2 regions of the Deinococcus peraridilitoris DSM 19664 genome follow, and region 1 is predicted to be linked to the other one. Evidence: riboswitches for the same ligand, from Rfam matches in the RefSeq annotation. Region 1 holds a riboswitch; the other holds the start of a gene.
What was found. Region 1 has a riboswitch for S-adenosylmethionine ahead of DEIPE_RS18220 (O-acetylhomoserine aminocarboxypropyltransferase/cysteine synthase family protein). Riboswitches for the same ligand answer to the same signal wherever they lie in the genome.

Region 1 (3,505 bases):
GACGTTGCGGGGCCGCGATCACCACGGCACGTTTCAGCTGCCCGGGGAACAGCTTGAGACAGGCAAGCGTCAGCATGCCCCCCATCGAGCCGCCCACCACGTCGAAGCGCGAAACACCGAGATGCGAGAGCAATTCACCCTGCACGCGCGCCATGTCAAAAATGCCGAGGCGGTGCCCTCCGAGTTCGGCGGGGGTACTCGAGCCCGCACAGCCGCCGATGACGTTCGCACAGACCAGAAAGCGCTCCTGCGGATCGAGCGCGCGCGACGGCCCGTGCAGGGGCCTCCACCACGAGTCCGCGTGCGGGTCACCCGTCAGGGCGTGCATGATCAACACTGCGTTGTCGCCTGCAGCGTTCAGTTCACCCCAGGTGCGAAAGGCGACGCGCACATTTCGGACGCTGGCGCCACAATCGAGTTCGAGCGCCCGTTCACGAAAGAGCGTCACCATCCGGACCGCACCGGTCGGCCGTGTGAGTGTCACGGCGGCATCGCGCCCACCGAAGGTTTCGGTCAGAAAGGCGCCCGTCATGCGAGTTGCAGATTGGCGGCCAGCGACTGCGCGAAATCGGCGGTGAGGTCGTCGATGTGCTCCAGGCCCGCCGACACGCGCACCAGACCGGGCGTCACACCCGCCGAGATCTGCTCGGCTTCGCTCAATTGACTGTGGGTAGTGCTCGCCGGGTGAATCACCAGGGTCTTGGTGTCGCCGACGTTGGCCAGCAGGCTCGCCAGACGGACATGGTTCACGAACGATTCGCCCGCTTCCCGGCCACCGTGTAATTCAAAAGTCAGAATCGACCCTGCGCCGCGCGGAAAGTAGCGCCGGGCATGTGCGTGATGTGGATGCGACGGCAAGTCGGGGTGCGTGACGCGGGCCACTTCGGGCCGCGTGGCCAGCCAGGCGGCGAGCTTGCGGGTGTTCTCGATGTGCCGCTCCGCGCGCAGGGAGAGCGTCTCCAGGCCCTGAATGAACAGGCTCGCGTGGTGGGGCGATAGGCTGGGGCCCAGGTCACGCAAGTTCTCGACTCGCGCCCGAATCGCAAAAGCGACGTTGGGCAGGCCCAGTGGGTTGCCAAAGCCGAACGTTTCCCAGAAGTTCAGACCGTGGTAACTGGGGCTGGGCTCGGTGAAGAGCGGGTAGCGTCCGTTGCCCCAGTCAAAATTCCCCCCATCGACGAGCAGGCCACCAATGGCGGCGCCGTGGCCGCCGATCCACTTGCTGGCCGAGTGCGTCACGACGTTCGCGCCGTGCTCGAACGGGCGGAACAGGTAACCGCCCTGCCCAAAGGTGTTGTCGACGATCACCGCAACGCCGTGATCGGCGGCGGCAGCGGCGATGGCTTCAAAATCCGGCACGTTCAGCGCCGGGTTACCGATGGTCTCCAGATACACCGCCCGGGTATTCGCATCGATGAGCGCCGCGAACTCTTCAGGTCGTTCCTGAGGGGAAGTAAAGCGCACCTGAATACCCAGCCGGGGCAGGGTCACCTTGAAGAGGTTGTAGGTGCCGCCATACAGGTTAGGCGTCGAGACGATGTTGTCGCCCTGGCGGGCCAGGGTCAGAATGGCGATGAACAGCGCGGCGTGACCGCTGGCGACGGCCAGGGCGCCCGTACCACCCTCAAGCGCCGCGATGCGCTCCTCGAGCACGGCGTTGGTGGGATTCGTGATGCGGCTGTAGATGTTCCCGAACTCGCGCAGGCCGAAAAGGTTCGCGGCGTGTGCGGCGTCCCGGAAGGTGTAGCTGGTCGTCTGGTAGATCGGCACGGCGCGGCTGCCGGTGGCGGCGTCGGGAGCCTGCCCGGCGTGTACCTGCAGGGTTTCGAAGCGGAACTTGGGACTAGGCGTGGTCATGAATCCTCCGAGGTGCGGCGTGAGTGCCGGGGTGCCTGGGCGGCCTCGAGGGCGCACCTGGCGTGCTTCGGGGACATGAAAAAGTCCCCTCTCCGGAGAGAAGGGGGACAGTATTGCGTGCCAAATTCCCTTCCCTTATCGTTCCCGCTGTTTCGCCATCGTCGGCGGAGAGCAGGCTGGAAAGCACCGTTGCCGTGATGAGGGCCGGTTGCTGCGCGTGTCTTCGGGCCAGATCCCTCACGCGCTCTGGATAAGAGTCGTTCCGAGTCGGAACACGTCAAGGCTACCCGCCTCGTGCGGGCACGTCAAGGCAGTTGTCAATACACGAAAAAATCATTGAGGCCCGTGGCCTCGTTCCACTGGACATCGAGATGTGTGACGGCCGCGTGATAAGGGCCTCGGCGCAGCCAGTGCAGCAGACGCTCAAGGTCACCGCGTTCGCCTTCTGCCACGATCTCGACCCGCCCGTCACTGAGGTTTTCCGCGTAGCCGTGCAAACCGAGGTCAAGAGCGTGACGCTGCACAAAACGGCGGTATCCCACGCCTTGCACCGCGCCGGAAATCAGGACGTTCACTCGCATACCCGAAAGTCTAGAGCGTTTGTCCATTCCACCCTTGGAGAAAGACACTCCATCAATTCCATTTCCATCCGCTCCTGGTCAAGGTCACTCGCTCCCCGCGCTGACAGCGTGCCCAAAAGCGGTTTCGGGCACTGCGCGCTCTCCGCTCGGTCAAAGACATGGATCAAAAACCGATCAATGTCTTTGACAACCGCTTTAGTCGAGCCTGCGCCAGGCCTGACCGAGGCAGCTTACAGCTGATCCAAAGCTGTCTTTAACGGATGCAAAACTCACGTTCATCCGAATAGAATGCGCTCGTGACGCGCACACGCTGGCTGCTGATGGCCGCCCTGGTCATTCTGCTTGGCTTGCTGCTCTTCGGGTTGCCCCTGTACGGCCCGCGCCTGATCAACCAACTGCCGGGCGATTACCGCATCCAGGCCCGCAGCGTCGGTGGTCCACTGTGGCGCCCCGTCCTGCGGGGCGCCTTGATCGATGGATCAGGAATCCGTGCTGAGGCCGACGAACTCGAGCTCCGCATCACGGCCTTCAATCCCTTTACCCGTGAGCTGCGTTTCACGGGCCGCCTCAAGGACGCAGAAATCGACCTCGATCTCAAGCAGCTGTTTTCGGGGCAGCGGCGCAACAACTGGCAGTTCGTGCCGCAGGACTTCGCACTGGAAAACGTGCGGGTGAACCTCGACAACAGCGGATACAGCCTTCCCGACGCGCGTCTGAGTGCCCGGGGTGAAAACGGCCGCCTCAATGTGCAGGCCATCACGCGGCACGGCGGCGCCAAGGCGGACATCCGGTATGTCCCACGGGGCGGCCAACTGACCGGCGAGGCAGACGTGCAGTTCGACGCCACCCTTGTCAACGCCTTCTGGCCCGGCGTTCGCGGTGGCAAACTCACCGGGCGCTACACCTTCGACGGCGGAGCCCTGCAGGGCGACCTCACGGTTGTGGGAGGCCGGATCGTCGTGCCGGGAGTACCGCTGGTCGAAATTGAGGACATCGGCGGGACCGTCCAGCATCGGGGCAGTTCGTACGATATTGCCCTGAAGGGCGAGGCGTGGGACGGGCCGGTA
Region 2 (3,505 bases), on a different replicon from region 1:
CATCCGGGTTCCGTGTAACTGGTAGTGCGCGCCTTCGTGCTGCACCATCGGCTCGGTCAGCAAGCGTGACAGCACGGACAGCCATTCTTCACTGCGGGCGTAGCGCGCGTCATGCTGATCGAAGGGCATACCGTACTGACGGGCTTCTTCGGCCCACCAGCTCGACACCACATTCAGGCTCACCCGCCCCGGCGCGATGGTTTCCAGTGTCGAAATGGCTTTCGCGGTCAAGGCAGGAGCGTGGTAGTTGGGCCGGACGGCCAGCATCAGTTCCAGACGTTCCGTTACGGCGGCCACCGCAGGCGCCAGGGTCCAGGCATCCAGGCTGGGTGCCTGGGGTCCTTTGATATCGTTGAGGTTCAGCTCCGCGATCAGGCTCAGGTCGAAACCGACCCGCTCAGATTCCTGCACCAGCGCCTTCAGGTAACTCCAGTCGATGCTCATGCCTTCGTCGGAGACATTCCGTAACCAACCGCCGAAAATCGGCATCCAGTATCCGAATCTCATACCTTGTTTCTCCTTTGCGCTAGCAGGCGCAGGCGTACAGGAAACCGAACAGCTCACCCTTAAGGACGTCATAGAACGGTGCGGGGTCGTCGGGATCAAGAATTCCGTCCACCAGCGTGCCGCCTGCCGGGCGCTGTCCGCTGATGAGGTCGAGCCACTCCTCGCGTGTCACGTGCTCCTCGGGAATGACGCCGCTTCGTTCACGCACGAGTTTCACGTAATCGCGCAGGAAGGTCCAGCGGATGCCGTCCTGCTGCTGAGGCGCGTCGAATGGAGCACCAATCGCGTCCTGGTACGCCAGCAGCGGCAGGTCGATGCCGCTCGCGATGGGCAGGCCGATCCACTTCCAGCTGCGGGTGTTCACGTCCAGGAGCAGCTGCTTGCCCGTGTTTGGGTCCAGCACAAACTCGATCTCACTGATGCCGTGAAAGCCGAGCGCCTGCAGGACCTGCACGCCGCGCTGCGCGATGTCGGGCACCCAGCGGGAGTCGGCCAGGCAGGACGTACCGAAGGTGGGCGGGTACTGTTCGAGCTTGCGGCCCACGAACACGCCACGCGGTTCACTGTTCGCGTCCAGGTAACTGCACACGCTGTAAAACCCGCCGGGTGGCGTGTCGATGATGCGCTGCGCGACCAACCGGAGATTCTGGCTGGCGGCTTCACGGACGCGTGCACGGAATTCCTCTGGGGTATTCACGACGAACACCTTGGCTTTGAAGGCTTCGTAGAAGGCGCGTGATTCATCGGGTTTCAGGATCACCGGGTACGGCACTTGTGCGATGGTGCGTTCCAGGACATCAGACTGTCCTGCAGCGAGTTCCGTGAGTGACGCCTGGTCGAGGTACCAGCTTTGCGGGATAGGAATGCCGAGGGTTTCGGCCTGACGGTACAGGGCTGTCTTGGTGAGGGCGGTGTCGATGACATCCTGCCCGCTGAACGGCACACGGTAGAAACGTTCCAGCTGGCCCTTGTGCCGGGCAACTGCGAACACCCAGTCGTCGTTGGTGGGAAACAGGACTGGGCGCTCCTGGAAGTGCGGACCGATATCCATCAGGAAGTCCGTGAAGGCTTCTCCACCGTCATCCACGTCAGGGCAAAGGGCCAGGGCGCTGAGGTACTTGCTGTGCTGGCCGAGGCCGCCGCCCTCCCGGTCCAGGGCCAGGATGGGAACGCCCTGGCGGCCGAGGCTGCGGGCAATGGCGAGCGCAGTGATATGGGTGTTGAACGTGAGCGCTGCCGGACGGCCTTGCTCGTTCAGACTGCGGATGGCGTCCAGCAGGTGTTGGCGTTCGGTAATCAAGAGGCTCCCATCAGCGGCGAGCGCCGAAGACGCTGCCGGGTGGCACGGTCACATAGAGGTTGCTCGGGGCGGGGGAATCACCACGCCGGTGTTCAGTATGCCGAAATTGAGTCACGCAGTTTATCCTCCTCACGCAAGGCAACGGCAAGGAGGACAAAAAAATCCCTTCCCGCTGATCGAGAAGGAACGTTGAGTGCATTCACCCCTTCTCTTATCATTCCCGTCGTTGCGCCATCGTTGGCGTGAAGCGGGCTGGTGAGCACCACGCCGGAATGAAGGCGGGTTGCTGCGCGTTTGATCGGGCCAGTTCCCTCACGCGCTCTGGATAAGAGTGTCGCGCGCTGACGAGCGGCAACAGGCAAAAAGTAGCGCGCAACCCACCGCCCGAAAGTGTGGGTCACACATTTATGGATCGGCGATTTTCCGCTCCTTGCCGGAGGCCTGCAGGGTGAGTCGCTCTGGCGCGTTCGGTTTGGAGGCAGCTTCGTAAAAGCTGACGGGCTGGACCATTCCATGCGGACCGGTCAGGAGGGATCACCGTTACTCAATATCTTTACGGCGTGTTGGCAAACCGGACGTGCAACCGGGAAGGGCGAACGGAGCGGACTTCAAGACGTCCTCGTGCGATGGTGAACAACACCAGCGTCACGACAGGTGGCTCACCCTTGTTCCCGGCCAGTACGGGTCAGATGTGCTGATGAGTCACAAGTCCGCCGCAGGGCTTCCTTTCTCACGCGGCACTGGATGGTCTCAACTACATTTTCCTTTCAGGCACTGCTCGCGTGGAGCGCTCCTGCTTCATGCTGCGCTCCTCTGCTGCCGGCGAGCGGGTGCCCGAGCAGAGCTGGATTGGTGTCGGGCCAAGATCCAGTTCGACTGACCGGCATCGTCCGGCACCTGGACTTCGCTCGCGCGTGTGCGTTCCCTCAGTTTGGGCTGGATATCCGGGTGAACCTGCGACGAAACCACGTCAGTGCTGTCCGCTTTTGCTGTTCATCCACCGTTCGAGGTGTTCCAGGAACACGCTGCTGACGTGGTGCTCCAGATGCTCGGCTTCGGCCCGGGCTGCTTCTGGCGTGTAACCGAGCGCGTCATGCAGAAAAACCATCAACAGGCCGTGGGCACGGACGAGCTCACGTGCGATCTCCCTGCCTTCCTCGGTGAGGCGCGCGCCCCGGTAGGGGTGATACTCGACCCACCCGGCCTGTGCCAGCCGCTCGAGCATCCCGGTCACGGACGCGTCCCGGACATTCAGCTCATTTGCGAGACTTCCGGTCGTGACACACGCCATACCACCGTCCGCCTGCAGCTGCAGCAACCGCTTGAGGTAGTCACCGCGGGCGGGCGTGATTTCAGTCTGCGGCATGCCCTTGACTCGACACCGAAGAGCCGCGCGGCGTGAGGCTGATCGTTTCGCCTTCACCGGTCAGCCAACCGTTGCGGCGGGCGTGCTGCTGGGCCCGCCTGATCTGAGAGGCGTTCCACTCGAAGCGCTGCATGGCCTCGTGGAGGCTGATCCGGGCGCCGTGGGCTGCCGTGTACGCCACGAGCTGCCGGGCGGCGACCGAGTCACGCTGACGCTGACGCCGGGCGAGCGTCGCGAGGACTCCATCGAGCGGTGAAAAGAGCAGGCACAGGAAAAATACCAGCCCCAGCATGCTCGCGATCATTCCGGCGATGCTGGCGTCTACCGCCACG

Region 2: linked by a shared signal. The riboswitch ahead of DEIPE_RS21000 (carboxylate--amine ligase) and the one ahead of DEIPE_RS18220 (O-acetylhomoserine aminocarboxypropyltransferase/cysteine synthase family protein) in region 1 are both predicted to bind S-adenosylmethionine.

Annotation. Positions count from the first base shown of each region.
Region 1 is NC_019793.1:3,777,572-3,781,076, forward strand. It holds gene DEIPE_RS18215 (alpha/beta fold hydrolase) at 1-532, opposite strand, end outside; gene DEIPE_RS18220 (O-acetylhomoserine aminocarboxypropyltransferase/cysteine synthase family protein) at 529-1,857, opposite strand; SAM riboswitch class I at 1,990-2,114, opposite strand; gene DEIPE_RS18225 (acylphosphatase) at 2,175-2,438, opposite strand; gene DEIPE_RS18230 (translocation/assembly module TamB domain-containing protein) at 2,735-3,505, shown strand, end outside.
Region 2 is NC_019789.1:477,051-480,555, forward strand. It holds gene DEIPE_RS20995 (LLM class flavin-dependent oxidoreductase) at 1-507, opposite strand, end outside; gene DEIPE_RS21000 (carboxylate--amine ligase) at 527-1,807, opposite strand; SAM riboswitch class I at 2,016-2,139, opposite strand; gene DEIPE_RS21005 (metal-dependent transcriptional regulator) at 2,778-3,173, opposite strand; gene DEIPE_RS21010 (metal ABC transporter permease) at 3,160-3,505, opposite strand, start outside.